2 regions of the Pseudomonas sp. PB103 genome follow, and region 2 is predicted to be linked to the other one. Evidence: predicted binding sites of a transcription regulator. Region 2 holds the regulator's gene; the other holds the start of a gene.
The links. Region 2 encodes sigma-54, which starts transcription at its own class of promoters, with help from an activator protein. Its sites were predicted from a motif close to ANTGGCATNNANNTTGCTNT; they were not measured.

Region 1 (15,634 bases), on a different contig from region 2:
GCGAGACCACTTTGATGAAACCGTCTTCGGCGCCGACTTCAATGCCCAGGCCGCCGAATTCACCGCTGGTGCTTTCCTGCAGTTCGGTGAAGTCTTCCGGGCCGAGGTAGGCCGAGTGCGGATCAAGGTTGCTGAGCATGCCCTTGATGGCGTTTTCCAGCAGGGTCTTGTCGTCCACCGGCTCGACGTAAGCGGCTTTGATCCGGTCCATGACCTCGGCAAAGGTGCGCAACTCTTCCAGCGGCAGCGGCGCCTTGGAGGTCGCGGCTGTACCTGCCGGAGCGACGGCCGGGGCTGGTTGCGCGGCAAACGCCAGAGGCGCGCCGATCACCAGAGCGATCGTCAGGGCCAGCGAGGTAAGGCGGGACAAATGCAGCATGTCGAACGAACTCCTGAATTAGGCGGTGCGCTTATCCTTGCGCACGGCACCATTGCGCCGGATCACTCGGGTGACCCTGCTGACGAATTGCGAAATACAGCGCTGGTGTGTCCTGACCGCCACTGTTACCGACAGTGGAAATCGACTCACCGGCTTTAACCACGTCCCCAGCCGACTTGAGCAGCGTCTGGTTGTGACCGTAAAGACTCAGAAAACCATTGCCGTGATCAAGGATCACCAGCAGTCCGGCGCCGCGCAACCAGTCGGCGAACACCACGCGACCACCATGCACGGCATGTACCTGGCTGCCGGCGGAGGCGCTGATCATCACACCGTCCCACTTGGTCCGGGCGTCGTCGCCACGGCTTTCACCGAAGCGCGCCAATAGTCGACCATCAACCGGCCAAGGAAGTTTTCCCCGGGTTGCAGCAAAAGCGCCACCGAAGGTCTCGCCGCTGCTGGAAACCAGCGCGCCGGGAGTGGATCTGGCGGGTTTTCGTGGGGCGTCGCTGTTTTCAGCTTGCGCCTCACGCAAACGCTTTTTTTCCGCTTCCTGCTGGGCGATCAGCGCTTTCTGCCGCGCTTCTTCTGCCTCACGAGCCTGGCGAGCCAAGGTTTCCTCAATGGTTTTAAGGACTTTAGACAGGTCTGCCTGATCCTGCTCGCGGGCGGCGAGTTTCTGATCGCGGGCCTTCACGTCATCGTTGAGCTTGGCGAGGACTTGCTGGCGTTCCTTGCGAACATTTTCCAGTTCGTCGCGCTGACTATCGAGGGTGCTTTTCTGCACCAGCAATTGCGCTTGCTGGGCGGCGATGTCTTTTTCGACATTGGCCAGTTGGCGCAGGGTTTCGTTGAAGTTCTTCAACTGCTCCAGGCGGGCCTGGCTCAGGTAATCGTAATAGGTGAGGGTGCGGGCGAATTTCTCTGGATTCTGCTGGTTGAGCAGCAGCTTGAGGTATTCCTGCCGACCGTTCTGATAAGCCGCACGGGCCTGAATGGCGATCAGTCGCTGCTGTTCAGTGCGCGCGCTCTGAAGTTTTTTTTTCTCTGCATCGAGTCGCTGCAGCTCGGATTCGCTTTTCTGCAGCTCTTTCTGCAGCGCATCGACCTGTTTCTGCAGCTTGCCCAGCTCGGTTTCAGTGCCCTTGAGCTCTTTCTGCACGCCGGATTTTTCTTCCTGGACCTTGCTCAGCAGTTTTTTCAGCTCGGCAATGTCCTGACGCGTGGCGTCCAACTGTTGTTGGGTTTGCGCGCGCTCGTCAGCGAAGGCCGGTTGGAGCAGGCAGGTCAGAGCGAGGGCGATCAGGACGCGGAGCATAGAGGCGGGCGGCACCAGGGTAAGGGACGGCCTAGTATGCCCGCCCGAGGCTGCAAAAAAAACGCCCAATTGGGGCTGTGTGATAACTGGACCAAGCAATACACCGAATTCCATTTCGAAAACTCCATAAACCACTGTGGGAGCTGGCTTGCCAGCGATGGCGTCTGCACATTCAACATAGATGTTGGCTGTCAGATTGCTATCGCTGGCAAGCCAGCTCCCACAGGGTTTTGCGGTGTTTTGGCGATTGGGGTCAGACCAGGATAGAGGTGCCGGTCATTTCCGCAGGTTTTTCCAGACCCAACAGTTTCAGCATGGTCGGCGCCACATCCGCCAGCACGCCGCCTTCACGGACCTTGAGGTCGCGCTTGCCGACATAAATGAACGGCACCGGCTCAGTAGTGTGCGCGGTGTGTGCCTGGTGGGTTTCTTCATCGGCCATTTTTTCGACGTTGCCGTGGTCAGCGGTGATCAGCGCTTCGCCGCCGACCTTTTCCAGGGCTTCAACGATGCGACCGACGCAGGTGTCGAGGCATTCAACCGCTTTCACTGCCGCGTCGAACACACCGCTGTGACCGACCATGTCGCCGTTGGCGTAATTGACCACGATCACGTCGAAGCGCTGGTTTTCGATGGCCTCGACGATGCGGTCGGTCACCTCAGGCGCGCTCATTTCCGGCTGCAAGTCGTAAGTGGCGACTTTCGGCGACGGGATCAGGATGCGTTCTTCGCCCGGGAACGGTTCTTCACGACCGCCGGAGAAGAAGAAGGTCACGTGCGCGTATTTCTCGGTTTCAGCGATACGCAGTTGGGTTTTGCCGTTTTTCGCCAAGTAATCGCCCAGGACGTTTTCCAGGCTGCCCGCCGCGAACGCCGACGGTGCCGGAATGCTTGCCGCGTATTGGGTCAGCATGACGAACCCGGCCAGTTTCGGCTGGCGCGCGCGCTCGAAATCCTTGAAATCGTCTTCGACGAAGACGCGGGTCAGCTCGCGGGCGCGGTCGGCGCGGAAATTCATGAACACCACAGCGTCGCCGTCTTCGACTTTTACCGGCACACCGATGGTCGTGGCTTTGACGAATTCGTCGCTCTCGCCACGCGCATAAGCAGCGTCCAGACCTTCCTGCGCGGTGGCGGCGTTGAATTCGCTGTTGCCGTCGACGATCAGGTTGTAGGCCTGAGCGACGCGATCCCAGCGGTTGTCACGATCCATTGCGAAGTAACGGCCGATAATGCTGGCGATGCGGCCCTTGCCCAGTGCCTGGAAGGTTGCATCGAGCAATTCGATCGACGAGGCAGCGCTTTTCGGCGGCGTATCGCGGCCATCAAGGAAAGCGTGCAGGTAGATTTTTTCAGCGCCGCGCTTGAAGGCCAGTTCGGCCATGGCGATCAGGTGATCTTGATGGCTGTGCACGCCGCCATCGGAGAGCAGACCCATGAAGTGCACGGCTTTACCGGCGGCCACGGCTTTATCCACAGCGGCGCAGATGGTCGGGTTCTCGAAAAATTCGCCGTCGCGGATCGACTTGGTCACGCGGGTGAAGTCCTGATACACCACGCGGCCGGCGCCGAGGTTCATGTGGCCGACTTCGGAGTTGCCCATCTGGCCGTCCGGCAGACCGACGTCCATGCCGCTGCCCGAGATCAAGCCGTTCGGCACGGTGGCCCACAGGCGATCAAGGACGGGCTTCTTCGCCGCAAAAACGGCGTTGGATTCGGGGCTTTCGCTGTGACCGAAGCCGTCGAGAATCATCAGGACCAAAGGTTTAGGCGTGGTAGTCATGGAATCCACTCGTGGCTAATAAAGAAGAGGGCGATGGAAAAGGGAGTTGGAGTTTAAAGCTAAGTTCCGACCGCGTCACCGCCGGACGGGGTTTGGCCGACCATAGTGGCTGTGTATACTGGCCGACATTTTAACGCCCTGGAACCTCCTTCGATGGTTGCTCACCTGATTGAATTTGCCACTAACCACTACATTCTTGTCGGTATCTTCGTCGTACTGCTGGCTCTGCTGCTGGCGCACACGATGCAGGGCGGCGGTAAAAGCCTGAGCACCGGTGAGCTGACTGCACTGGTCAACAAAGACGCAGGAGTAGTGGTGGACATCCGTCCGGCCAAGGATTTCGCTGCCGGCCACATCGTTGGCGCGATCAACATTCCCCAGGACAAACTGGCTGCGCGCACCGCCGAGCTGGAAAAGCACAAGGCCAAGACCATTATTCTGGTCGACGCCCTGGGCCAGACCGCCGGCACCCACGCCCGCGAGCTGATGAAATCCGGCTTCACCGCCGCCAAGCTGTCCGGCGGGATCTCCAGCTGGAAAGGCGACAACCTGCCGCTGGTGAAGTGATATGAGCGAAGTCATCGTCTACTCCAGCGATTACTGCCCTTATTGCTCGCGAGCCAAGTACCTGCTCGAGAACAAAGGCGTGGCGTTCAAAGAGATCAAGGTCGATGGCAAGCCGCAGGTGCGCGCCGAAATGGCCCAGAAAGCCGGACGCACGTCCGTGCCGCAGATCTGGATCGGCAGCAAGCACATCGGCGGTTGTGACGATTTGTATGCCCTGGAGCGCGCCGGCAAGCTCGACGCGCTGCTCAAGGCCTGAACGGCTGCACCCACGTACAGCACTCCCTAAAAGACCCAAGATCAGAAAGGATCTGAGATGACTGACCAACAGAACACTGCAGCCAGCGAAGAAGAAACCGCACCGCAATTCTCCTTGCAGCGCATCTACGTTCGCGACCTGTCCTTCGAAGCCCCGAAAAGCCCGGCGATCTTCCGTCAGCAGTGGGATCCGACCGTTGGTCTGGATCTGAACACTCGCCAGAAAGAACTCGAAGGCGATTTCTACGAAGTCGTACTGACCCTGTCCGTGACCGTGAAAAACGGTGACGAAGTGGCCTTCATCGCTGAAGTGCAACAGGCCGGTATCTTCCTGATTAAAAACCTCGACGCGGCTTCGATGAGCCACACCCTGGGTGCGTTCTGCCCGAACATCCTGTTCCCGTACGCACGCGAAACCCTGGACAGCCTGGTGACCCGCGGTTCGTTCCCAGCGCTGATGCTGGCGCCGGTGAACTTCGACGCCCTGTACGCGCAAGAATTGCAGCGCATGCAGGAAAGCGGCGAGACGCCAACCGTTCAATAAACGGTCCTGGCTACAACGAAAAAAGCGCCGTAACAGGCGCTTTTTTCTTGGCTGATCGTTCCCACGCTCCGCGTGGGAATGCCTCTGGGGACGCTCCGCGTCCAGTGACGCGGAGCGTCACGGGCTGCATTCCCACGCAGAGCGTGGGAACGATCAGGTGTGTAGTTATTTGAAGTCGTTCTGGCGCCAGGCTTCGTACACGGCGACCGCGACGGTGTTGGACAGGTTCAGGCTGCGGCAGCCTTCACGCATGGGCAGGCGCAGGCGCTGTTCAGCGGGCAGGGCGTCGAGCACTTCCGGCGGCAAGCCACGGCTTTCCGGGCCGAAAATGAACGCATCGCCCGGGACAAACGCCGCATCATGAAACGGTCGCGAGCCCTTGGTGGTGAACGCAAACACCCGAGGGTTACCGATGCTTGCCAGGCAACTGGCGAGATCGGCGTGACGTTGCAGAGTGGCATATTCGTGGTAATCGAGACCGGCACGGCGCAAGCGCTTGTCGTCCATCTCGAAGCCCAGCGGTTCGATCAAATGCAGGTGGCAGCCGCTGTTGGCGCACAGCCTGATAACGTTGCCGGTATTCGGCGGAATTTCTGGTTGAAAAAGGATGACGTGAAACATGCACGGCTCCGAAGGTAAAGATGAGCGGCATTCTACGCCGCCTGTGGACAACCGTTCGAAACTATTCCCGCGTGTGATCGCTTCGCTGGCGATTGTCGGCGTGATGATCGGCTTGATGATTGGCCGCCTGACCACGCCGGATCCGACAGTGTTGCAGCAGATCGAGATGACTGACGGCGGTTTGCTGGTGTGGTTCAACAACGAGCCGAAGCTGCATGGCGAAGTCATCGATGGCACGGTGGCGCTGTTGTTCCAGGCTGAGGGGCCGGCGCAGAAGGGCCAGCTCAAGCTCAACGGCAAAGACGTCAATTGGCGGACGCGAGCGAGTGACGGTGGGTTGTTGCTGACGGTGCTGGCGGCGCGGCCGCTGCAGGGTGACTGGGCCGGCAGTGCGGTCGATGACCGCTGGCGCCTGGAGATTCATCTGAGGGAGCAATAAAAGCGGGAATCCCTGACCTGCCTGTATCAGGGTTCCCAAAACGGGATGGACTTCGCGTGACGCGTCGGTCCGGTGTAAAGAGGGAACCCCCGGCCTGCCTGTACCAAGAGCCCCAAAAGGATGGGCTCGCCGCGTTGCGGTGTGAGCCCGATGTAAAGAGGGGAATCCCCGGCCTGCCTGTACCAAGGTCCCCGAAACGGGTGGTGAAACGAATCACCTGTGAGAGGTATTGCAGGGGGCGTGCCAGGTTTTAATTTGTTGAAACAAAAAAGCTGATGAGAAACGCGAAAGCCCCGGAATTCGGGGCTTTCGTGGTTTTGGGCGGTTGTTTTTCGAGTTCTGTTTGGGTTTTTTTTGATCCGGTTGTTATGCCCGATTGCGGGTCGTCGTGCCTTTTGGCGGTGCACGCAAACAAAAAGATCGCAGCCTGCGGCAGCTCCTACATGGGTTCAATGTAGGAGCTGCCGCAGGCTGCGATCTTTTCGCGGACGACTAGAGTGCCGAGTTAACCCTCATCCCCCTCATCATCATCCGCACCATCAACCTTCATCCCCAACTCCTTGATCTTGCGCGTCAGGGTATTACGCCCCCAACCCAGCAACACCGCCGCATCACGCCGACGTCCGGCCGTGTGCTTCAGCGCCGTCTCGATCATGATCCGCTCAAACGCCGGCACCGCGCTGTCGAGCAAGCTCGACTGGCCACGCGCCAAGGCTTGGTCGGCCCACTGGCGCAGCGCCTGCTCCCAGTTGGTCACCGGTGCCGAGTCCTGCGGCAGGTTGAGCAGCTCTGGCGGCAGGTCGCTGATGTGTACTTCGCGTCCGGACGCCATTACGGTGATCCAGCGGCAGGTATTCTCCAGCTGGCGCACGTTGCCGCCCCACGGCAGGTTCTTCAGGTATTCCTCGGTCTCGCTTTTCAGCAGCTTCGGCTCGACCGCCAGTTCCTGCGCGGCGCGGCTGAGGAAATGCTTGGCCAGGGTCGGAATGTCTTCGCGACGGTCCGACAGGCGCGGGATGTGGATGCGGATCACATTGAGGCGATGGAACAAGTCCTCACGGAATTTGCCGGCGTGCACCAGGGTTTCCAGGTTCTGGTGCGTCGCGGCGATGATGCGCACATCGACCTTGACCGGCACATGCCCGCCAACGCGATAGAACTCGCCATCCGCCAGAACCCGTAGCAAACGGGTTTGCGTATCCGCCGGCATGTCACCGATTTCATCGAGGAACAGCGTGCCGCCGTCAGCCTGCTCAAAACGCCCGCGACGCAGATTCGCCGCGCCGGTGAACGCGCCTTTCTCATGGCCGAACAGCTCGGACTCCATCAGATCCTTGGGGATCGCCGCCATGTTCAGCGCAATAAACGGCGAGGCCGCGCGTGGGCTGTGGCGGTGCAGGGCGTGGGCGACCAGTTCTTTACCAGTACCCGATTCACCGTTGATCAACACGGTGATGTTGGAGTGGCTCAAGCGCCCGATGGCGCGAAACACTTCCTGCATCGCCGGCGCTTCGCCGATGATTTCCGGGGTGCGGGTCAGCGCCGGTACAACTTCCAGGCCTTGCTGTTCTTGCGCGTGCTGGTTGGCACGTTTGACCAGCGACACCGCTTCATCAACGTCGAACGGCTTGGGCAAGTATTCGAAAGCGCCGCCCTGATAGGAGGCGACAGCGCTGTCCAGATCGGAGTGAGCGGTCATGATGATGACCGGCAACCGTGGGTGCTGCTCGCGAATCCGTGCCAACAAGTCCAGGCCGCTGGCACCCGGCATACGAATGTCGGAAATGATCACGTCAGGCTGCTGACGGGCCAGGCGACTCATCACGCCATCAGCGCTGTCGAAGCTCTGCGTGGTCATGCCTTCCTGCTGCAAGGCCTTTTCCAGCACCCAACGGATAGAACGGTCGTCATCGACGATCCACACGGTTTCACTACGGCTCATGTCGATGTGGCTCCTTGTTCCAGTGGCAGAAAGATCGAGAAGGTGGTGTGGCCTGGATGGCTGTCACACTCGATCAGGCCCTGGTGCTGGCTGATGATGTTCTGGGTAATGGCCAGGCCGAGCCCGGTACCGTCCGGGCGTCCGCTGACCATGGGAAAGAAAATGGTTTCCTGAAGTTCCGCGGGGATCCCGGGGCCGTTGTCGATGATCTCGATCTTGGTCACCAGGCGATGGCGGACGTGGCCGATGGTGAACTGGCGCATGGCCCGGGTACGCAGGCTGATGCGGCCCAGGCGCAGCTCGTTCTGGCTGCTGATTGCCTGCATCGCGTTGCGCACGATGTTCAACACGGCCTGAATCATTTGCTCGCGGTCGATCAACACGTCGGGAATGCTTGGGTCGTAATCGCGCACCAAGGTGATGCAGCCCTGACTTTCGGCCTCGACCAGATGGCCGACGCGTTCCAGTACCTCGTGAATGTTGCACATTGCCAACGACGGCAGCTTGTTCGAACCGAGCATGCGATCGACCAGATTGCGCAGGCGATCGGCCTCTTCAATGATTACGTTGGTGTAATCGCGCAGGCTGTCTTCCGGCAGTTCGCGGGCCAGCAATTGCGCGGCGCCACGGATGCCGCCCAGCGGGTTCTTGATCTCGTGGGCGAGGCCGCGCACCAGCATTTTGCTGGTTTCCTGTTTGGAGATTTGCGCCTCTTCCTTGGTGATCCGCAGCAAGCGGTCACGCGGGTGGACTTCCAGCAGGAGCATGGTCGCGCCATTACTGAGGATCGGCGTCACCGCGTAATCCACGGTCAACGTCTGGCCGGTGAGGGCGGTGAGCATCGCTTCGCGTTTGGTGAACGGATGCGCCTGTTCCACGGCTTGGCGCAGGGAATTCAGCGCCTCGGTAGATTCGGTGAACAGCTCGCTGATGAACTGCCCATGGCTGCGCTGCCCGCTGATGGCGAGCAGCATCTCCGCCGCCGGGTTCATGTACTCGAGGCGCAATTCGGCGTCGAGCAGGATGGTGGCGGTGGTCAGGTTGTCGAGCAGCAAACGGTGGATTGCGTCGCTAATGGTCATCGGAGCCTCTTTTGGGGGCGGAGCGTGCGCAACAAGCAAGCGTCGGTATCGGGAAAATGCAAAAACCAAACCAAGGCTCTGAAAAGAAGCGTTCGACGCCTGAAACGGGCGTTTGACGCTCGTTTGCGTGGCATTCGGCCGGCGCGAACGGGAAGTTTCGAACCAAAATGGGTTGGAATATGAGTACGGTGCAGCCTATTGCACCAATATAGTGCGCAAAGCTGAACGGCGTTAGAAGAAACGCAGGAAGGGGTTTTTCGGCTCTTCGGGTTTGTCTTTGAGCGGACATTCCGGGCGAACCCCGTAATCGTCGGCAACGCACGGTTTGACCTGGCGTTTCTGCGCGAGGGAGATGCGCAGCATGTGGAAGGGTTGGTTAGCGGTGCGCTCGACCGTCCGCCCTTCGGCGTCGAGGATTTCCACCGAAAGGTTGTGGCTGCCACGATCGATATTGCTCAGCGGGAAGACTGGCGTCAGGCCGGGCTCGCCAGTGGCCTGACCATCCAGCAACAGCCGATAACGATGCCCTTTTTGCAGGCCCGGTTCGCTGGTGACGCTGACGATGACTTCGCCGGCGCTGCTGCGAATCGTGGCATCGGGTTCGGGCACCAGAATGCGCAGCATGTCGTAGTGGAACGGCGGTTGTTCCGGGGATTTCTTCGCCGTGGTGATCGGCGCGGCGGCCGTTGGATTGGCCGACATGCGATTGCTGGTGGCGATGGGCACACGCTTGGCATTGCCGCGTGGCTGGTCGGTATAAACGCGATTGCCCTGCGCATCGACGTAGGTAAAGACCTCTGCCGAGGCTTGCAACGTCATCATGGCCAAAGCGGCGATCAGCCACGCGCGAATCATGGCTTGTGTACTCGCTGCACAGTGAAGGCCACGGGCGGGCTTTGCTGAACGATTGTTTGCCCGTCGATGACCTGGACGGCCAGTCGATGCTCACCCCGGTCAACATTCACCAACTGCAGGATTGGCACGTTGCTCGGCTGACCGTACGGTTCATCGTCGAGCACCAGCCGTAATTGATGCGGCGCCTGCAGACGCGGTTTGATCAGCACATTGACAGTGAAGGTGCCGTTGTTGGCGCGCAAGGCTTCTTCAGTGGGCAGGCCGGCGAGTTCAAGAATGTCGTAGGCGTTGCGCGCAGGTTCACGAGTGTCGGGCTCAGGCGCGGCCGGTGCGCTCGGCGCTTGCGGCTCGACCCGATTGAGCGGCGGCAATTCCACCGGTTGCGCCTGCACGCCGTCCGGCGAGTGATCGCTGTACACCGTGTGGCCGTTGGCGTCGGTGTACTTGTAGATCTGCGCCGCGACGGGCAGGGCGATCACCAGTAGGAGAAATAGAAAACCACGACCCATGGATGCAACCGATCAGCAGTGAGATTGGCTTGCAGCATAGGCCAGAGGCAGCGGTAAGCCCAACCGCCTCAACATCAGCTCACACAAATGGCCCCGGGCCCTATCGTGAGGCGCCTGCCGCAAGCACGCTCTCGCGACTGCCGGACAGGACGCCCGTCTTGTAATGCTCGATGTAGGTCAACACACCATTGGCGTCGAAATCGCGCAGCTCGCCTTCTTTTTTGCCGGCGACGAAGTTCACGGTTTGAGTGTGTCCGTTGTCAGTCTTGAGTGTCCACGGGCCGCTTTGCAGATCATTCGTGTAGTCGCCGTTTCCTGCTTTGGTTTCCCATGGGCCTTGGCGTTTATCGTCGACATAATTGCCGCGCTCGGTCTTGCCGGCGATGGTCAGTTCGCTCGGGCCGTTGAGTTGACCATGGACATAGGTCTGGAATCCGGTGGCGACCCATTCCATCTCGTCGTAGTTGGAAAGCTGCCAGCGGCCGTCGCGCAAATCATTGTGGTACTCGCCGTCCAGCGTCTGCCCGTCCTGGTAAATGCTCCATTGTCCCTCCCGTTTACCCTCTGCAAAGTGACCGGACGCCGAATATTTCTCGTCTTTGGAAATAGACCACGGGCCGATACGTACGCCCTGCTTGTAGGCACCTTTGGCCGAGATCGATCCGGAGTCATAAGACACCGATTGGCCGTCCTCGCTGCCGGTGAATTTCAGCGGAGCGGTTTCCCAGGCAATACGTCTGACCTGATAGTTGTAGAGCGTGCGGTTACCCTCGACGAGGGTGCCATCGAGCCAACGCCAGAAGGTAACAGTGAGAAACCGACCGTCTTTTTCCTGATAGGTTTTCTTGTAGAAGTACGGTTCGTCGTCCGGTGTGGGATTGCTCAGAGGGTCGTAGTACTGGCCGTAATAGCTCACCAGTGTTCCTTGGCTGAAATCGAGTTGGTCGAACTCCGGTACGCCGGACTCTTCATAGTAGAAGCGATAGTTCAGCGGGGTGTTTCGGCTCAGTGCTTTCTTGATGGTCAGGGCATCGAGGTGTTTCTGGCCTGCGGTAATGCGATCCAGCGCTGGCTGCAGACGCGTGACGCGGCTGTAGAGGTGATCGTTGTCGTTGTACTTGTAGGCGTAGATTCGGTATTGCTCGTTCTGCCGGAACAGCACAAAGCGGGTCGGATCCTCACTGTCGAGCGACATGAGGAAAACCGATTCGATGGTCGCCTGGCCGAAATCGTCAAGCAAACGGGGTTCGGCATTGGGCATATTGCAAATGCAGTAATAACCTTTGACGCCCCCCGCTTCCTTGATGAACGCCAGCGTCGCCGAGCTTTCCTGCAAACCCTCGATCAGCGGATGCGCCAGGGTTTTGTTTTCATAGAACGCTGCCGCTCCGGCCGTTTGGCAGGCGAGGCTGGCCGTCAGGGCGATGGCCCATAACCACTTCATGCGAATCCCTTCGTCAAGGCGCCGGTAACGGGCGCTGAGGCGGCGGATTATCCATGGATGCGCGCGCACAAAAAAGGCCTCCCGAAGGAGGCCTCTTTTTGTCACGCCGCGTAGCGCGGCGCTACCGGATCAGCAGCTGTAGTACAGCTCATATTCCAGTGGGTGTACGAAGGTGCGAACCTTGATTTCTTCTTCCGATTTCAGCGCGATGTAAGCGTCGATGAAGTCGTCGGAGAATACGCCGCCCTTGGTCAGGAACGCGCGGCCCTTGTCCAGCTCTTCCAGGGCTTCTTTCAGGCTGCCGCAAACTTGTGGGATCTCTTTCGCCTCTTCAGGCGGCAAGTCGTACAGGTTTTTGTCAGCAGCGTCGCCTGGGTGGATCTTGTTCTGGATGCCGTCCAGACCGGCCATCAGCAGTGCAGCGAAGGCCAGGTACGGGTTGGCAGCCGGATCCGGGAAACGTGCTTCGATACGGCGGGCTTTCGGGCTCGACACGTAAGGAATACGGATCGAAGCGGAACGGTTGCGAGCCGAGTAGGCCAGCATTACCGGAGCTTCGAAGCCTGGCACCAGACGCTTGTAGGAGTTGGTCGCCGGGTTGGTGAAGCCGTTCAGGGCCTTACCGTGCTTGATGATGCCGCCGATGAAGTACAGAGCGGTATCGGACAGGCCGGCATAGCCTTCACCTGCGAAGGTGTTCTTGCCGTCTTTCCAGATCGACATGTGTACGTGCATGCCCGAACCGTTGTCGCCGTACAGTGGCTTCGGCATGAAGGTCGCGGTGCGGCCGTAGGCGTCAGCAACGTTGTGCACAACGTACTTCAGGGTTTGGGTTTCGTCGGCTTTCTTCACCAGGGTGTTGAACTTGACGCCGATTTCGTTCTGGCCGGCAGTCGCCACTTCGTGGTGGTGAACTTCGACGGTCAGGCCCATTTCTTCCAGTGCGTTGCACATGGAGGTACGGATTTCGTGGTCGTGGTCGAACGGTGGAACCGGGAAGTAGCCGCCTTTGACGCCTGGACGGTGACCCTTGTTGCCGCCTTCGATGTCCTGGTCGGACATCCACGAACCTTGCTCGGAGTAGATCTTGAACATCGAGCCGGAAATGTCCGACTTGAATTTCACCGAGTCAAAGATGAAGAATTCTGGCTCAGGACCGGCGAACACGGTGTCACCGATACCGGTGGCTTTCAGGTGTTCTTCGGCGCGCTTGGCGATCGCACGTGGGTCGCGATCGTAGCCTTGCATGCTCGAAGGTTCGATGATGTCGCACACCAGGATCAGGGTGGCGTCTTCGGTGAACGGGTCGAGAACGGCAGTTTCGTCAACCGGCATCAGGATCATGTCGGAGGCTTCGATGCCTTTCCAGCCAGCAATGGAGGAACCGTCGAACATTTTGCCGACTTCGAAGAAGTCGTCGTCCAAAGCATCGCGGGCCGGCATGGTCACGTGGTGCTGAGTACCTTTGGTGTCCGTGAAGCGCAGATCAATCCACTTGACGTCATGATCTTTGATGAGTTGAACCGTCTTCGACATATGTCCTCCGGGTGGCTTCGGGCTTGGTAGTGGATGCCCTTGAATTTGGTTGATGCCGGCGCGAATACTCTGCCAAGGCAACCTGCCTCACAAGGGAGCAAATTGCATGCCAGTGCCCCAGCATGGGTTTTTTGCCCCAAATTCACGCTTATTAAGGTGCTGCGCGCCTGAAAGTGGAAAATCTCGCCCTCTAATGTAGCGTTATAAATCGAAAATGACCCGTTTTGGTGCATGCTAAACCTTCTGCACATTAACTGGTTAAACCTTGAGCAATTTCCGCTATAATCCGCGCCCCCCTTTTTCGGCTGGCCGTTCGCGCGCTGTTTTCATGAAACTAATCGTAAAAGTCTTCCCCGAGATCACCATCAAAAGCCGACCTGTCCGGACGAAATTCATCCGCCAGTTGGCCAAGAACATCCGCACCGTGCTCCGCGACCTGGACCCGGCCGTGGTGGTGAACGGTGTGTGGGACAATCTCGAGCTGGAAACCCGCATTACCGACGCCAAAGCCTTGAAAGAGATGGGTGAGCGCCTGACCTGCATGCCGGGCATCGCGCACTTTTTGCAGATCGACGAGTACCCGCTGGGCGACTTCGACGACATCACCGAGAAGTGCAAAGAGCACTACGGCGCGGCGCTGGCCGGGAAGATTTTCTCGGTGCGCTGCAAGCGTGCCGGCAAGCACACCTTCAGCTCGATGGACGTCGAAAAATACGTCGGCAGCAAGCTGCGCCGTGAGTGCGGTGCCGCCGGAATCGACCTGAAAGCGCCGGAAATCGAAGTCCGTATCGAAGTTCGCGACAAACGGTTGTTTGTGATTCACAGCCAGCACAACGGCATCGGCGGCTATCCGCTCGGTGCGTTGGAGCAGACGCTGGTATTGATGTCCGGCGGCTTTGACTCGACCGTTGCGGCCTACCAGATCATTCGTCGCGGCCTGATGACCCACTTCTGTTTCTTCAATCTGGGCGGTCGTGCCCATGAATTGGGCGTGATGGAAGTCGCGCATTTCATCTGGAAGAAGTACGGCAGCTCGCAACGCGTGCTATTTGTCAGTGTTCCGTTCGAAGAAGTGTTGGGCGAAATTCTCGGCAAAGTCGATAACAGTCATATGGGCGTCGTATTGAAGCGTATGATGTTGCGCGCGGCCTCCAACATCGCCGACCGCCTGCAGATCGAGGCGCTGGTCACTGGCGAGGCGATCTCCCAGGTGTCGAGCCAGACGCTGCCGAACCTGTCGGTGATCGACTGCGTGACCGACAAACTGGTCCTGCGTCCGCTGATCGTGGCGCACAAGCAGGACATCATCGACACGGCCAACGAGATCGGCACCGCCGATTTTGCCCGGCACATGCCGGAATACTGTGGGGTCATTTCGGTCAACCCGAAGACCGCCGCCAAACGCGGTCGCGTTGAACACGAAGAGAAAGAATTCGACATGGCGGTGCTCGAGCGTGCGCTCGAAAACGCCAAACTGGTGCCGATCGATCGCGTGATCGACGAATTGGGCCAGGACGTACAGATTGAAGAAGTCAGCGAAGCATTGGCCGGCCAGATCGTGATCGACATCCGTCACCCGGATGCCGCCGAGGATGAGCCGCTGGAACTCGCTGGCGTAGAAGTACAGACGATGCCGTTCTACGCAGTGAACGCTCGTTTCAAGGAGCTGGATCCGACTCGCCAGTACCTGCTGTATTGCGACAAAGGCGTGATGAGTCGCCTGCATGCTCACCATTTGCTCAGTGAGGGGCATGCCAATGTGCGCGTTTATCGACCGAGCTAAGTGCCCGGGGCTGTTTGCCTGTGGCCTGCGTCACCGGCCCCCCGACACCGCCGTCAAGCTGTAACGGCCATGCCGGACACTACTGCTAATCGCTGCCAAGACTTGTCAGCAAACCGAATCCTCTGATCGAGATACACAAGTGATCGAAAATCTACGTAACATCGCCATCATTGCCCACGTTGACCATGGTAAAACCACCCTGGTAGACAAACTCCTGCGTCAATCCGGCACTCTGGAGCGCAACGAGCTCAACGACGAGCGCGTGATGGACTCCAACGACCAGGAAAAAGAGCGCGGTATTACCATTCTGGCGAAAAACACCGCCATCAACTGGAACGGCTACCACATCAACATCGTGGACACCCCGGGCCACGCCGACTTCGGCGGCGAAGTTGAACGCGTAATGTCGATGGTTGACTCCGTTCTGCTGCTGGTTGACGCTCAAGACGGCCCTATGCCGCAAACCCGTTTCGTGACCAAGAAGGCTTTCGAAGCCGGCCTGCGTCCGATCGTGGTAATCAACAAGGTTGACCGTCCAGGCGCGCGTCCGGACTGGGTTCTGGACCAGATCTTCGAC
Region 2 (15,634 bases):
ATCGTGAATCGCTTCGGCCAGCGACCGGTTGGCATTGCTCAGCGGGTGGCGGCGGCGAGTTTCGGAGAAACGCTTGAGCAGGGTTTCTTCATCGGCATCAAGATAAAGCACATCACATTGAATATGCTTGCTGCGGGCATCTTCCAGCAGTTCGGGAAAGCGGCTCAGGTGGCTCGGCAGGTTGCGCGCGTCAATCGACACGGCAACCAGCGGTTGCGCAAGCTCCGTATGGATCAATGCGCGCTCGGCCAGCTCTGGCAGCAAGCCTGCCGGCAGATTGTCGATGCAGTAGTAACCGTTGTCCTCAAGGACATCAAGGGCGGTACTTTTACCCGAGCCGGAACGGCCGCTGACGATGATCAAGCGCATGATTACTGCCCGTTTTGCTCGTCCAGAACGACCTGGTACAAGGCTTCGTTGCTCGCGGCGCTGCGCAATTTGTCACGCACGTCCTTGCGGTCGAGCATGCTGGCGATCTGACGCAGCAACTCCAGGTGCGCATCGGTAGCGGCTTCCGGGACCAGCAAGACAAACAGCAGGTCAACCGGCGCGCCGTCAATGGCGTCGAAATCGATGGGGGCTTGAAGGTGCATCAACGCACTGATGGGCGTTTCGCAGCCTTTGAGGCGGCAGTGAGGAATGGCGATGCCGTTGCCAAAACCGGTAGAACCGAGTTTTTCACGGGCAATCAGAGCCTCGAAGACATCTTGCATCTCCAGATCCGGCACTTCGCGGGCGATCAGGTTGGCAATTTGTTCGAGGGCTTTCTTTTTACTGCCGCCCGGCACGTTCACGAGGGAACGGCCGGGGGTCAGGATACTTTCAAGTCGGATCATGGGGTGGGGGGTTATCGACCGGTCGCGCCCTGGAGCAGGCTCTGGGTCTTTTCCTTATGCTTTTTGAGTTGTTTATCCAGCTTGTCGGTCAAGGCGTCGATCGCCGCGTACATATCGGTATGTTCCGCGTTGGCGACCACTTCGCTGCCGGGTATATGCAAGGTGGCTTCGATTTTCTGCTTCAGCTTTTCGACGCACATCGTGACCTGCACGTTGGTGATCTTGTCGAAATGGCGCTCCAGTCGTTGGAGTTTTTCCTCGATATAGGAACGCAGAGGTTGGGTCACTTCCAGTTGGTGTCCACTGATGTTGACTTGCATACAGCTTCTCCTTCGTTGCCAGTGCATAAAGCGGCAGGCTGGATAGCCTGCCACTGGAACGCTGTAACGTGGCTTACATCAACCGCTTGCGTTCGCTCGAAGGCGCGATCCCTAAGGATTCGCGGTACTTGGCGACGGTGCGGCGAGCCACCTGAATGCCTTGTGCCTCCAGTAAACCAGCGATCTTGCTGTCACTCAACGGCTTTTTCTGATTTTCCGCGGCAACCAGTTTTTTGATGATCGCGCGAATCGCCGTGGACGAGCATTCGCCGCCTTCGGAGGTGCTGACATGGCTTGAGAAAAAGTATTTCAGCTCATAAATACCGCGCGGGGTATGCATGAATTTCTGTGTGGTCACCCGGGAAATCGTTGATTCATGCATGCCCACCGCTTCGGCAATGTCGTGCAAGACCAGCGGTTTCATGGCTTCGTCGCCGTACTCCAGAAAACCGCGCTGATGCTCGACGATCTGGGTGGCAACTTTCATCAGGGTTTCATTGCGGCTCTGCAGGCTCTTGATGAACCAGCGCGCTTCCTGCAACTGATTGCGCATGAAGGTGTTGTCGGCGCTGGTGTCGGCGCGACGGACGAATCCGGCGTATTGCGCATTGACGCGCAGGCGTGGCACCGATTCCTGATTCAGCTCGACCAGCCAGCGCTCGTTGTCCTTGCGCACGATCACGTCAGGTACAACGTACTCGGCCTCAGTGGATTCGATCTGCGAACCCGGACGCGGATTGAGGCTCTGCACCAGCTCGATGACCTGGCGCAACTCGTCTTCCTTGAGTTTCATGCGGCGCATCAACTGGCTGTAATCGCGGCTGCCAAGCAGGTCGATGTAGTCCGTGACCAGACGCTTGGCTTCTGCCAGCCATGGCGTCTTGGCCGACAACTGGCGCAATTGCAGCAACAGGCATTCGCCAAGGTTGCGCGCACCGATACCGGCCGGTTCGAATTGCTGGATGCGGTGCAGGACGGCTTCAATCTCGTCCAGCTCGATGTCCAGTTCCGGATCGAACGCTTCGAGGATTTCTTCGAGGGTTTCGTCCAGATAGCCCTGATTGTTGATGCAATCGATCAGGGTCACGGCGATCAGGCGATCGGTGTCGGACATCGGGGCGAGGTTCAGTTGCCACAACAGGTGGCTTTGCAGGCTTTCGCCAACGGAGGTGCGGGTGGTGAAATCCCACTCGTCATCGTCGCTGCTGGGCAGGCTGCTGGCGCTGGTCTGATAGACATCTTCCCAAGCGGTGTCGACCGGCAATTCGTTGGGAATGCGTTCGCTCCAATCGCCGTCTTCGAGGTTGTCGACGGTCGGCGCGGTTTCCTGGTAGGAAGGTTCCTGGATCTCGGTGGGCTTCTGTTCAGCGTTGTCGGCCAAGGGGTCGGAATTGTCGAAGTCTTCGCCTTCTTCCTGGCGTTCGAGCATCGGATTGGATTCCAGCGCCTCCTGGATTTCCTGTTGCAGATCCAGGGTCGACAATTGGAGCAGACGGATGGCCTGTTGCAGCTGCGGTGTCATCGTCAGCTGCTGGCCCATTCTCAAGACTAGCGATGGTTTCATGGCAGGGGCTTAACACCTTATTCGCCGGCGCTATGCGCCATCCACTACAGGGCGCCGAAGCGCCAAACTTAAGCAAATTATATGCCTGAAACTGAAGTGTTTGCCTAGAGCGCTGTAACAATTAAAGCGTATAAAAAGCTGCTTCATCGATACAGCACCCTCGCGAATCACCAGGATGCTGTAGCGCTTACAGGCGGAACTCGTGACCCAGATACACTTCCTTGACCAGATCGTTGGCCAGGATGGTTTCGGCGTCACCTTCGGCGATCAGTTGACCGTCGTTGACGATGTACGCGGTTTCGCAGATATCCAGCGTCTCACGCACGTTATGGTCGGTGATCAGTACACCGATGCCCTTGGCCTTGAGATGGTGGATGATCTGCTTGATATCGCCGACCGAGATCGGGTCGACACCGGCAAACGGTTCGTCGAGCAGGATGAATTTCGGCGCGGTGGCCAGCGCGCGGGCAATTTCCACGCGGCGGCGTTCACCACCCGACAGGCTCATGCCGAGGTTGTCGCGGATGTGGCTGATGTGGAATTCCTGCAGCAGGCTTTCCAGCTCCTTGCGACGACCGGCCTTGTCGAGTTCCTGACGGGTTTCGAGGATGGCCATGATGTTGTCGGCGACCGACAGTTTGCGGAAGATCGACGCTTCTTGCGGCAGATAGCCGATACCAGCCTTGGCACGACCGTGCATCGGCTGGTGGCTGACGTCCAGATCATCGATCAGTACGCGGCCCTGATCGGCCTGCACCAGGCCGACGATCATGTAGAAGCACGTGGTCTTGCCGGCGCCGTTGGGGCCGAGCAGGCCGACGATCTGGCCGCTGTCGATCGACAGGCTGACGTCACGCACGACCTGGCGGCTTTTATAGGCCTTGGCCAGGTGCTGAGCTTTCAGAGTTGCCATTACTGGGTTTTCTCTTCGGTTTTCTTCTTCGGCTGGATCACCATGTCGATGCGCGGACGCGCCTCGGTGACCTTGCTGCCGGTAGCGCGACCGGCGCTGGCAAGTTTTTTCACCGTGTCATAGACGATCTTCTCGCCCTGAGTGGTGTTGTTGTCTTTGTCGACAACCTTGGCCTTGTCGATCAGCACAACGCGGTTTTGCGCGGCGTGGTACTGGATCGTCACGCCCCAGCCCTGTACAGGCTTGGTGTCGCCAGCGGTCTGCAGCTGTTCGAAGTAGGCGAGGTTGCCGACCGAGGTCACCACGTCGATATCACCGGTCGGGGTACGGGTGATGGTCACGGTATTGCCGGTGACCTTCATCGAACCCTGGGTGATGATCACGTCACCTTTATAGGTAGCAACGCCGTTCTTGTCGTCCAGTTGGGCATCGTCGGCCTGAATGCGGATTGGCTGCTCTTGATCGTTCGGCAGAGCCCAGGCGCTCACGCTTCCCAGTGCTGCGCCCAGACTGAGCAAAATAGGGAGGGTTTTAACGAGCCTCATACTGTCCTCTTACGTTCGATAGCAGGTGTATCCTGCTGTCCTTCAGATACGCTTTCATTCCAACGCCAGTCGATACACCGCCAGCGCCGTCGATTCTAACGGGTTGCTCGGTCTGCGCATATTGCTCCTGCGGGAACACCGTCATGCGAGTGGAGGTGACCAGCAGATCGCGCTTCTTTTCGTCGGTGCGCTTGATGCGCACCGAGTCGATCAATTCAACCTGGGTGCCACCCGAGTTCACTTCGCCGCGTTCACTGGTCACGTGCCACGGGAAATCCGTGCCGCGGTACATGTTCAGATCAGGTTTGGTGACCAGCGTGATGTCGGTCGCCTTGACGTGCTCGGCTTTCTCGGACGTCATTTCATATTGCACTTTGCCGTCCGGCAGGTATTGCAGGGTGTGTGTGTTGGTTGCATACCAGTCGATCGGGCTTTCGGTCGACGTGACCTGCGGCTTGTCGAGGAAGCGTTCCGGGCTGATGTTCCAGTAGCCGACCGCGGCGAAAAGCGCCGCGATGCAACCGAACAGCAGGAAGTTGCGAAATTTTTTGCTAAACATGGTTTGACTCACAAGTACGCGGCATTGGCGGCATCAAGGCTGCCCTGCGCACGCAGGATCAATTCGCAGAATTCGCGGGCGGCGCCTTCGCCGCCACGGGCGCGGGTTACGCCATGGGCGTGTTCGCGGACGAAATCGGCAGCGTTGGCGACCGCCATCCCCAGGCCCACGCGGCGGATCACCGGCAGGTCAGGCAGGTCGTCACCGAGGTAGGCGACCTGTTCATAGCTTAGGCCCAGTTGTTCAAGTAGACCGTCGAGAACGACCAATTTGTCTTCGCGCCCCTGAAAAAGATGCGGGATACCCAGGTTTTTCGCCCGACGCTCAACCACCGGTGTCTTGCGGCCGCTGATAATGGCAGTTTGTACGCCCGCATTCATCAGCATCTTGATGCCTTGGCCATCAAGGGTGTTGAAGGTCTTGAATTCGCTGCCGTCTTCGAGGAAATACAGGCGCCCGTCGGTGAGGACCCCGTCGACGTCGAACACCGCCAGTTTGATCGCTTTGCCGCGTTGCAGCAGATCGTTGCTCATTTACATGACTCCTGCGCGCAGCAGATCGGAAAGGTTGAAGGCGCCAATCGGGCGATCGTCCTCGTCGACAACTACCAGTGCGTTGATTCGGTGGTCTTCCATGATTTTCAGGGCCTCGGCGGCAAGCATCTCGGGCCGGGCGGTCTTGCCGTGGGCCGTCATTACCTGGTCGATGGTGGCGCTGCGGATATCGATGCTGCGATCAAGGGTGCGGCGCAAATCGCCGTCGGTAAAGATCCCGGCCAGTTTGCCGTCGGCTTCAAGGATCGCCGTCATGCCCAGGCCCTTGCGGGTCATTTCCATCAACGCGTCCTTCAAAAGGGTACCGCGCTGCACCTGCGGCAGCTCTTGCCCGGCGTGCATGACGTTTTCAACTTTCAGCAACAGGCGGCGGCCGAGGGCCCCGCCCGGATGCGAAAACGCGAAATCTTCAGCGGTGAAACCACGCGCTTCGAGCAATGCCACGGCCAGGGCATCGCCCATGACCAGGGCTGCGGTGGTCGACGAGGTCGGTGCCAGATTCAACGGGCAAGCCTCATGCTCGACGTGAACGTTGAGATTGACTTCGGCTGCCTTGGCCAGCGGCGATTGCGGGTTACCGGTGACGCTGATCAGCTGGATGCCCAGGCGCTTGATCAGTGGCAGCAGGGTGACGATTTCGTTGGTCGAGCCAGAGTTGGAGAGGGCCAGGATCACGTCGTCGCGGGTGATCATGCCCATGTCGCCATGACTGGCTTCGGCCGGGTGAACGAAAAAAGCCGGGGTGCCGGTGCTGGCCAGGGTCGCGGCAATCTTGTTGCCGACGTGCCCGGATTTGCCCATGCCGACCACGACCACACGGCCTTTGCTGGCCAGAATCATCTCGCAAGCACGGACGAAATCGGCGTCGATATGGGGCAACAAGCCTTGTACGGCTTCCACTTCGAGTTGGATGGTGCGTTGTGCCGATTGAATCAGGTCGCTGGATTGGCTCATGTCAGAAATCGTATAGCCCGATGAAAAGGCGGCGATTATAGCGGTTATGTTGCAAAGCCTCACGCAAGATCGTCGCGCTTTGTCATTCCTCGTTACCAAATGCTTCGAAAACCTGCTGCGGGCCTGTCAAATCACTGAACATGCGCCGGCACAAGCCTTGGGCGCTTGGCGGTTGCAGTGATATAGTTCGCCGCCAGTTCGGCCTGCCCGGGATGTATGTGCTTTCCCAAGAAAGCCTGGCGTCCGAGTGAGAGGCTGCATCGCAAGGAGTTTAGATGAGTGCCGATAACGCCTACGCGGTCGAGCTGAAGGGAGTCTCCTTCAAGCGCGGTGCGCGCAGCATTTTCAATAACGTCGATATTCGCATCCCGCGCGGCAAGGTCACCGGCATCATGGGGCCTTCCGGGTGTGGCAAGACCACGCTGCTGCGGTTGATGGGCGCGCAGTTGCGTCCCACCAGCGGCGAAGTCTGGGTCAACGGTCAGAACCTGCCGAAGCTGTCGCGCAGCGATCTGTTCGATGCGCGCAAGCACATGGGTGTGCTGTTTCAGAGCGGCGCGCTGTTCACCGATCTCGATGTCTTCGAGAACGTCGCTTTCCCCCTGCGCGTTCATACCCAATTGCCGGAAGAAATGATCCGCGACATCGTCCTGCTCAAATTGCAGGCAGTCGGTCTGCGTGGCGCCATCGAATTGATGCCTGACGAACTGTCCGGCGGCATGAAACGTCGTGTCGCGCTGGCCCGGGCGATTGCGCTCGATCCGCAGATTCTCATGTACGACGAACCGTTCGTCGGCCAGGACCCGATCGCCATGGGCGTGCTGGTGCGCCTGATCCGTCTGCTCAACGATGCGCTGGGGATCACCAGTATCGTGGTCTCCCACGATCTGGCCGAAACCGCGAGCATTGCCGACTACATTTATGTCGTCGGTGATGGTCAGGTGTTGGGGCAGGGCACACCGGATGAACTGATGAACTCGGACGAGCCGCGTATCCGTCAGTTCATGACCGGCAATCCCGATGGCCCGGTGCCGTACCATTTTCCAGCGACGGATTACCGCGCAGATCTTCTGGGGAAGCGCTGATGCGCAGAATTTCATTAATAGAACGCGTTCGCCGGTTTGGCGAAGCGGCGATCGATGCCGTTGCGGTGTTCGGTCGGGCCACGCTGTTCCTGTTTCATGCCTTGCTGGGGCGTGGTGGCATCAGCGGTGGCTTCGGCCTGCTGGTCAAGCAACTGCATTCGGTCGGCGTGATGTCGCTGGTGATTATTGTCGTCTCCGGCATTTTCATCGGCATGGTCCTGGCGTTGCAGGGTTTCAGCATTCTGTCGAGCTACGGTTCGGAGCAGGCGGTAGGGCAGATGGTGGCCCTGACCTTGCTGCGTGAACTGGGGCCGGTGGTGACGGCGTTGCTGTTCGCCGGGCGTGCCGGTTCGGCGCTGACCGCCGAAATCGGCAACATGAAGTCGACTGAACAGCTTTCCAGCCTGGAAATGATCGGTGTCGACCCGCTCAAGTACATCATTGCCCCGCGCCTGTGGGCCGGTTTCATTTCCCTGCCGGTGCTGGCGATGATTTTCAGCGTGGTAGGCATCTGGGGCGGTTCGTGGGTAGCTGTCGACTGGCTGGGCGTGTATGAAGGCTCCTACTGGGCGAACATGCAGAACAGCGTGAACTTCACCAGTGATGTGCTTAACGGTGTCATCAAAAGCATCGTTTTCGCCTTCGTCGTCACCTGGATCGCCGTATTCCAAGGCTATGACTGTGAGCCCACTTCCGAGGGAATCAGTCGTGCCACCACCAAGACCGTGGTGTTTGCCTCGCTGGCAGTGCTCGGCCTGGACTTTATTCTGACCGCTTTGATGTTTGGAGATTTCTGATGCAAAACCGCACCCTGGAAATCGGTGTCGGCCTGTTCCTGCTGGCAGGGATCCTGGCTTTGTTGCTGCTTGCGTTGCGGGTCAGTGGCCTGTCTCCGACGTCGACCACTGACACCTATAAACTTTATGCCTACTTCGACAATATCGCCGGTTTGACGGTCAGAGCCAAAGTGACCATGGCCGGTGTGACCATCGGCAAGGTCACGGCGATCGATCTGGATCGCGACAGCTTCACCGGTCGGGTCACCCTGCAAGTGGATAAAAAGGTCGACAACCTGCCAACCGACTCCACAGCGTCTATCCTGACCGCTGGTCTGCTGGGCGAGAAGTACATCGGTATCAGCGTCGGTGGGGAAGACAAACCGCTGAAGGATGGCGGAACCATCCACGACACGCAGTCGTCTCTGGTACTGGAAGACCTGATCGGTAAATTCCTGCTCAATACCGTTAGCAAAGACGCCAAATGAGGAGCTTTTGAATGATCTCTATCTTGCGACGCAGCCTGTTGGTGCTGTTGGCGGCCTTGCCGTTGATGGGTAACGCCGTGGCGGCTGCGACTTCGGCACACGATCTGGTTCAGGACACAACCAACCGGTTGCTGGCCGATCTGGCGGCCAACAAAGAGAAATACAAGCAGGATCCGACTGATTTCTACGCGGCGCTCAACAGCATCGTCGGGCCGGTGGTGGACGCCGAAGGCATTTCCAAGAGCATCATGACGGTCAAGTATTCGCGCAAGGCCACGCCGGCGCAGATGCAGACCTTCCAGGAAAACTTCAAGAAAGGCCTGTTCCAGTTCTACGGCAACGCCTTGCTCGAGTACAACAACCAGGGCATTACCGTTGATCCGGCGAAGGACGAGTCGGGTGATCGCACCAGCGTCAACATGACCGTCAAGGGCAGCAACGGCGCGATCTATCCTGTGCAGTACACGCTGGAGAAGATCAATGGCGAGTGGAAACTGCGCAACGTGATCATCAACGGCATCAACATCGGCAAGCTGTTCCGTGATCAGTTCGCCGACGCGATGCAGCGTAATGGCAACGACCTGGACAAGACCATCAATGGTTGGGCCGGTGAAGTGGCCAAGGCCAAGGAATCCACCGAAAAGAACCCAGCACAATGAGTGAGGCCGCAGTTCGTATGAGTGATGTCGACGAGCTTCTGCTCAGCGGAGTGCTGGATTACCGCACCGGCCCTGACTTGCGCAAGGAAGGCCAGGCACTGATCAAGTCCAGTAAAGCGGCATCGCTGGTGATCGATTGCTCGGCGGTGAAGAAGTCCAGTAGCGTCGGCTTGTCGTTGCTGCTGTGCTTCATGCGCGATGCCAAGGCGGCCGGCAAGGCTGTCAGCATCCGCGCAATGCCCGAAGACATGCGCGAAATTGCTCAGGTCAGTGAATTGACCGAACTGTTGGCGCACCCCTGAACCCACATCTATAAAGAAGCCCCCCGTCAGAGTCCTGCCATGCGGGGTTCGCAGGCGCGGGGCTTTTTTGTATGATGTCCGACCCGTGCGCACAGGGCGCCGATTGAGGTTGAGCATGCAGGCCGTAGAAGTGAAGAGCTTCCTTGAAGGAAAGCTGCCCGGAACGTTGGTAGAAGTTGAGGGCGAAGGCTGCAATTTCCAGCTGAACGTGATTAGCGATGAACTGGCGGCGTTGAGCCCGGTGAAGCGTCAGCAGCAGGTCTATGCCCATTTGAACCCATGGATCACCGATGGCAGCATCCATGCGGTCACTATGAAATTTTTCAGCAGCGCGGCCTGGGCCGAGCGCACCTGAGCCTAAGGGCGTCGAGATTCTTATGGATAAATTGATTATTACCGGTGGCGCTCGCCTTGATGGCGAGATCCGCATTTCCGGGGCAAAGAACTCTGCCCTGCCGATCCTGGCTGCCACCCTGCTGTGTGATGGCCCGGTGACCGTTGGCAACCTGCCGCACCTGCACGACATCACTACCATGATCGAGCTGTTCGGTCGCATGGGCATTGAGCCGGTGATCGACGAGAAACTCAGCGTCGAAATCGACCCGCGCACCATCAAGACCTTGATCGCCCCGTACGAACTGGTGAAAACCATGCGTGCGTCGATCCTGGTACTGGGCCCGATGGTTGCCCGTTTCGGTGAAGCCGAAGTTGCACTGCCTGGCGGTTGCGCCATCGGTTCGCGTCCGGTCGACCTGCACATCCGTGGTCTCGAAGCCATGGGCGCGGTGATCGACGTCGAAGGCGGCTACATCAAGGCCAAGGCGCCTGAAGGTGGCCTGCGCGGTGCAAGCTTCTTCTTCGATACCGTCAGTGTGACCGGTACCGAGAACATCATGATGGCCGCTGCTCTGGCCAAGGGCCGCAGCGTGCTGCAGAACGCCGCCCGCGAGCCTGAAGTGGTTGACCTGGCGAACTTCCTCAACGCCATGGGCGCCAAGGTTTCCGGCGCCGGCACCGACACCATCACCATTGATGGCGTCGAGCGTCTGGGTTCGTGCTTCTACAAAGTCATGCCTGACCGTATTGAAACCGGCACCTACCTGGTGGCTGCTGCCGTGACCGGTGGCCGCGTCAAGGTCAAGGACACCGATCCGACCATCCTCGAAGCCGTTCTGGAAAAACTCCGTGAAGCCGGCGCAGAAATCACCTGCGGTGAAGACTGGATCGAGCTGAACATGCACGGCAAGCGTCCGAAGGCAGTGAACGTGCGCACCGCGCCGTACCCGGCTTTCCCGACTGACATGCAGGCGCAGTTCATCTCGCTCAACGCCATTGCCGAAGGCACCGGTGCGGTGATCGAGACGATCTTCGAAAACCGTTTCATGCACGTGTACGAACTGCACCGCATGGGCGCCAAGATCCAGGTCGAAGGCAACACTGCCATCGTCACCGGTACTGAAGTCCTGAAAGGCGCGCCAGTCATGGCCACCGACCTGCGAGCTTCGGCCAGCCTGGTGATCTCGGCACTGGTTGCCGAAGGTGACACGCTGATCGACCGCATCTACCACATCGACCGTGGTTACGAGTGCATCGAAGAAAAACTGCAGATGCTGGGCGCCAAGATCCGTCGCGTACCGGGCTAACAGCTGCATGTGGACACAGGGACGTGTCCGTTGAATTCGTTTTGAGTCGAGCCGGTTTCCGGCTCGATGTGTGTCCGGCGCCGATTGCGACCGGACATGAGTACCTTGATAAGGACTGACGTTTCCCATGTTGACCATCGCACTGTCCAAGGGCCGCATCCTTGACGACACCCTGCCGCTTCTTGCTGAAGCGGGCATCGTGCCGACCGAGAATCCGGACAAGAGCCGCAAGCTGATTATTCCTACGACTCAGCCAGACGTACGTCTGCTGATCGTGCGCGCCACTGACGTGCCGACCTATGTCGAGCATGGCGCGGCCGACCTCGGCGTCGCTGGTAAAGACGTGCTGATGGAATACACCGGCCAGGGTCTCTATGAGCCACTGGACCTGCAGATCGCCCAGTGCAAGCTGATGACCGCCGGCAAGATCGGTGCGCCAGAGCCCAAGGGCCGTCTGCGCGTGGCGACCAAGTTCGTCAACGTTGCCAAGCGTTACTACGCTGAGCAGGGCCGTCAGGTCGACATCATCAAGCTCTATGGCTCGATGGAACTGGCGCCGCTGATCGGTCTGGCGGACAAGATCATCGACGTGGTCGACACCGGCAACACTTTGCGCGCCAACGGCCTGGAGCCTCAGGAACTGATCGCCACGATCAGCTCGCGCCTGGTGGTCAACAAGGCTTCGATGAAAATGCAACACGCCCGAATCCAGGCGTTGATCGACACCCTGCGCAACGCAGTGGAGTCTCGACACCGCGGCTGATTTACCTGCGCGACCCCAGGTCGCGCCGTCTATCCGCCTCATAGCCAGAATTCTCAGGTGCCTAAGCGGATCGAATGATAGTTTCGGGCGCCTGAGTTTTTTGCCATTCCTATGAGGCTCTCGCTATGACCGCAACGACTGCAATTCGCCGACTCAACGCTGCTGACCCGGATTTCGCGCATCATCTGGATCATCTGCTGAGCTGGGAAAGTGTGTCTGACGACTCGGTCAATCAGCGGGTGCTGGACATCATCAAGGCTGTGCGCGAACGCGGTGACGCGGCGCTGGTCGAGTTCACCCAGAAGTTCGACGGCCTCGAAGTCGCTTCGATGGCTGACCTGATCCTGCCGCGCGAGCGCCTGGAACTGGCGCTGACGCGCATCACCGTGCCGCAGCGCGAAGCACTGGAAAAAGCCGCCGCCCGTGTGCGCAGCTACCACGAAAAACAGAAGCAGGATTCCTGGAGCTACACCGAGGCTGACGGCACCGTGCTGGGCCAGAAGGTCACGCCCCTGGATCGCGCCGGTCTGTATGTGCCGGGCGGCAAGGCGTCGTATCCTTCGTCGGTATTGATGAACGCGATTCCGGCCAAAGTCGCCGGCGTGACCGAAGTGGTCATGGTCGTGCCGACCCCGCGCGGTGAAATCAACGAGTTGGTGTTGGCGGCTGCGTGCATCGCTGGCGTCGACCGCGTGTTCACCATCGGCGGCGCGCAAGCCGTTGCTGCCTTGGCTTATGGCACCGAAAGCGTGCCGAAAGTCGACAAAGTGGTTGGCCCGGGCAACATTTATGTCGCCACGGCCAAGCGCCACGTGTTCGGTCAGGTTGGCATCGACATGATCGCCGGCCCTTCGGAAATCCTCGTGGTGTGCGACGGCCAGACCGATCCGGACTGGATCGCCATGGATCTGTTCTCGCAAGCCGAGCACGACGAAGACGCGCAGGCGATTCTGGTCAGCCCGGACGCCGAGTTCCTCGACAAGGTCGCCGCCAGCATCGACAAACTGCTGCCGACCATGGATCGCGCGACCATCATCGAAACCTCGATCAATGGCCGTGGTGCGTTGATTCACGTGAAGGACATGGCCCAAGCCATCGAAGTCGCCAACCGCATCGCCCCTGAGCACCTGGAATTGTCGGTTGCTGATCCGCAAGCCTGGCTGCCGCAGATCCGCCACGCCGGCGCGATCTTTATGGGCCGTCACACTTCCGAAGCGCTGGGCGACTACTGCGCGGGCCCGAACCACGTATTGCCGACCTCCGGCACCGCGCGGTTTTCGTCGCCGCTGGGCGTGTATGACTTCCAGAAACGTTCGTCGATCATCTTCTGCTCCGAGGCCGGTGCCTCCGAGCTGGGTAAAACTGCCTCCGTGCTGGCCCGTGGCGAATCGCTGAGCGCTCACGCGCGCAGCGCCGAATACCGCATCAAAGACGCAGACTTTCTTCAAGGGCAGGGGGAATAAAGCATGAGTAAATTCTGGAGCCCGTTCGTCAAGGATCTGGTGCCATACGTGCCGGGCGAACAGCCGAAGCTGACCAAACTGGTCAAGCTCAACACCAACGAAAACCCGTACGGCCCATCGCCAAAAGCCTTGGCGGCCATGCAGGTCGAGCTGAATGACAACCTGCGCTTGTACCCCGATCCGAACAGCGATCTGCTGAAAACTGCAGTCGCCAACTACTACGGCGTACAGAGCAATCAAGTGTTTCTCGGTAACGGTTCGGACGAAGTGCTCGCGCACATTTTCCACGGTTTGTTGCAGCATGATCAGCCGTTGCTGTTCCCGGACATCAGCTACAGCTTCTATCCGGTTTACTGCGGGTTGTACGGCATCAAGTTTGATGCGGTGCCGCTGGACGCACAGTTCCAGATCGACCCGGCCGACTACGCCAAGCCGAACGGCGGGATTATTTTCCCTAACCCGAACGCCCCGACCGGGTGCCTGCTGGCGCTGGACGCGGTTGAACAAATCCTCAAGGCCAGCCCGGATTCAGTCGTGGTGGTGGATGAGGCGTATATCGACTTCGGCGGCGAGACGGCGATCAGTCTGGTCGATCGTTATCCGAACCTGCTGGTGACGCAGACCCTGTCCAAATCGCGCTCGCTGGCCGGTTTGCGCGTGGGTCTGGCGGTCGGGCATCCGGACTTGATCGAGGCGCTGGAGCGAATCAAGAACAGCTTCAACTCTTATCCGCTGGATCGTCTGGCGATTGTCGGTGCTGCTGCCGCGTTCGAAGATCGCGAGTATTTCGACAAGACCTGCCGTCTGGTGATCGAGAGCCGCGAGTGGGTGATCGCGCAGTTGCAGGCCAAGGGTTTTGAAGTGCTGCCGTCGGCGGCGAACTTCATCTTCGCCCGGCATCCGCAGCATGATGCGGCGGGGCTGGCGGCGAAATTGCGCGAGCAGGGCGTGATTGTGCGTCACTTCAAGCAGGAGCGGATTGCGCAGTTTCTGCGGATCTCGATTGGCACGCCGGAGCAGAATCAGGCGCTGATCGACGGCCTGGGCGAGCTTTAAACCACCGCTGCACCCTGTAGGAGTGAGCCTGCTCGCGATGCGTTTCAGCATTCAACATGTGAGTTGAATGACACACCGCAATCGCGAGCAGGCTCACTCCTACAGGGGATTTGTGGTGATTACTCGTGATGCGGTTCGCCAAGGAAGGTCAGTGAGCTGAACAAGCCACGACTGTTCACATCAGCACTGTCCTTGACCGGCACCTCAACCTGCGCCGCAATCACATTCAACCCTTCATTTCGCACCAGCACCCGCGCGCGGCCATCCTTGTCGGTCTCGGTGCTCAGGGTGTTCGGCGCACTGCGATAGTCGCCAATCAACTTCACCCCGGCCGCCGGTTTGCCATCGAGCAACACCCGCACCGGCAACGATTTTCCCGGTCCCACGGTCAGCGGATCGACCTCCGGCAAAATCAACAACTTGATCTGATCAAGCTTCGGCAACTTCGCCCCCGGCTGGTAAATCGCCAGGCTGTATTTGAATGTCTCGGTTGCCTCAATAGCGCCCGGTACTTTGCTGCGGCCTTCGTTGACCCACTTTTTGTCGGCAGTCTGCGACCACATGCCGTTATTCAGCGCCACGGCCAACACCGCAGGCGACTTCAGCGGCTGCAAACGTGCGTGATCGGCGAGTCGTTCAACGCTCACCGGAATCATCTTGCCGCCCGCATCGTAGGCCCAGGCGCCGCTGATTTTCTGCGCCTTGAACGCATTATCCTCGGCGCCATGGCCGTAGATCACTTCGATATTGCCGCGCCGTTGTTCGGTCCACAGGCCATGAGCCGAAACCTGGCCGGCGAACAGCGCGGCGATGAGCACGAGGGTTTTGCCGTATTGCATGGTGACGTCCTTTTACAGATTGAGTGTCAGGCTGACGGTGAAATTGCGCGGCTCGCCGGGGTTAACCCAATAGTTGCTGTACGAGCGCTCGTAATACTTTTCGTCGAAGAGGTTGTTCAGGTTCAGGCCGACGGTGACGTTGTCGCTGGACTTGTAGTGGGCCAGCAGATCGACGGTGTGATAGGCCGGCAATTCAAAATCGCTGCCGGATTCACCGGAACGGTCGCCGACATAAGTGAACGCCGCGCCGACGTCAGAGCCGCGCAAACGGCCATCCTGAAATTCATAAACCCCGAGCAGACTGCCGCTGCGTTT

Region 1: the regulator sigma-54 is predicted to act here: its motif matches at 13,369-13,388, upstream of glnA (type I glutamate--ammonia ligase).

Annotation. Positions count from the first base shown of each region.
Region 1 is NZ_RWIL01000048.1:4,838-20,471, reverse strand. Features, by position in the region: gene EJA70_RS08535 (S41 family peptidase) at 1-379, opposite strand, end outside; gene EJA70_RS08530 (murein hydrolase activator EnvC) at 411-1,697, opposite strand; gene gpmI (2,3-bisphosphoglycerate-independent phosphoglycerate mutase) at 1,951-3,480, opposite strand; gene EJA70_RS08520 (rhodanese-like domain-containing protein) at 3,634-4,047, shown strand; gene grxC (glutaredoxin 3) at 4,049-4,303, shown strand; gene secB (protein-export chaperone SecB) at 4,361-4,846, shown strand; gene EJA70_RS08505 (tRNA (cytidine(34)-2'-O)-methyltransferase) at 5,012-5,467, opposite strand; gene EJA70_RS08500 (hypothetical protein) at 5,466-5,906, shown strand; gene ntrC (nitrogen regulation protein NR(I)) at 6,412-7,848, opposite strand; gene glnL (nitrogen regulation protein NR(II)) at 7,845-8,930, opposite strand; gene EJA70_RS08485 (DUF4124 domain-containing protein) at 9,162-9,785, opposite strand; gene EJA70_RS08480 (DUF4124 domain-containing protein) at 9,782-10,294, opposite strand; gene EJA70_RS08475 (hypothetical protein) at 10,395-11,738, opposite strand; gene glnA (type I glutamate--ammonia ligase) at 11,868-13,274, opposite strand; gene thiI (tRNA uracil 4-sulfurtransferase ThiI) at 13,603-15,057, shown strand; gene typA (translational GTPase TypA) at 15,197-15,634, shown strand, end outside.
Region 2 is NZ_RWIL01000118.1:45,914-61,547, reverse strand. Features, by position in the region: gene rapZ (RNase adapter RapZ) at 1-369, opposite strand, end outside; gene ptsN (PTS IIA-like nitrogen regulatory protein PtsN) at 372-836, opposite strand; gene hpf (ribosome hibernation-promoting factor, HPF/YfiA family) at 848-1,156, opposite strand; gene EJA70_RS21030 (RNA polymerase factor sigma-54) at 1,230-2,720, opposite strand; gene lptB (LPS export ABC transporter ATP-binding protein) at 2,908-3,633, opposite strand; gene lptA (lipopolysaccharide transport periplasmic protein LptA) at 3,633-4,178, opposite strand; gene lptC (LPS export ABC transporter periplasmic protein LptC) at 4,165-4,737, opposite strand; gene EJA70_RS21010 (HAD family hydrolase) at 4,746-5,270, opposite strand; gene EJA70_RS21005 (KpsF/GutQ family sugar-phosphate isomerase) at 5,271-6,245, opposite strand; gene EJA70_RS21000 (ATP-binding cassette domain-containing protein) at 6,521-7,330, shown strand; gene mlaE (lipid asymmetry maintenance ABC transporter permease subunit MlaE) at 7,330-8,127, shown strand; gene mlaD (outer membrane lipid asymmetry maintenance protein MlaD) at 8,127-8,594, shown strand; gene EJA70_RS20985 (phospholipid-binding protein MlaC) at 8,606-9,253, shown strand; gene EJA70_RS20980 (lipid asymmetry maintenance protein MlaB) at 9,250-9,555, shown strand; gene EJA70_RS20975 (BolA family protein) at 9,671-9,910, shown strand; gene murA (UDP-N-acetylglucosamine 1-carboxyvinyltransferase) at 9,933-11,198, shown strand; gene hisG (ATP phosphoribosyltransferase) at 11,326-11,961, shown strand; gene hisD (histidinol dehydrogenase) at 12,087-13,424, shown strand; gene hisC (histidinol-phosphate transaminase) at 13,428-14,480, shown strand; gene EJA70_RS20950 (DUF4198 domain-containing protein) at 14,600-15,319, opposite strand; gene EJA70_RS20945 (TonB-dependent siderophore receptor) at 15,332-15,634, opposite strand, start outside.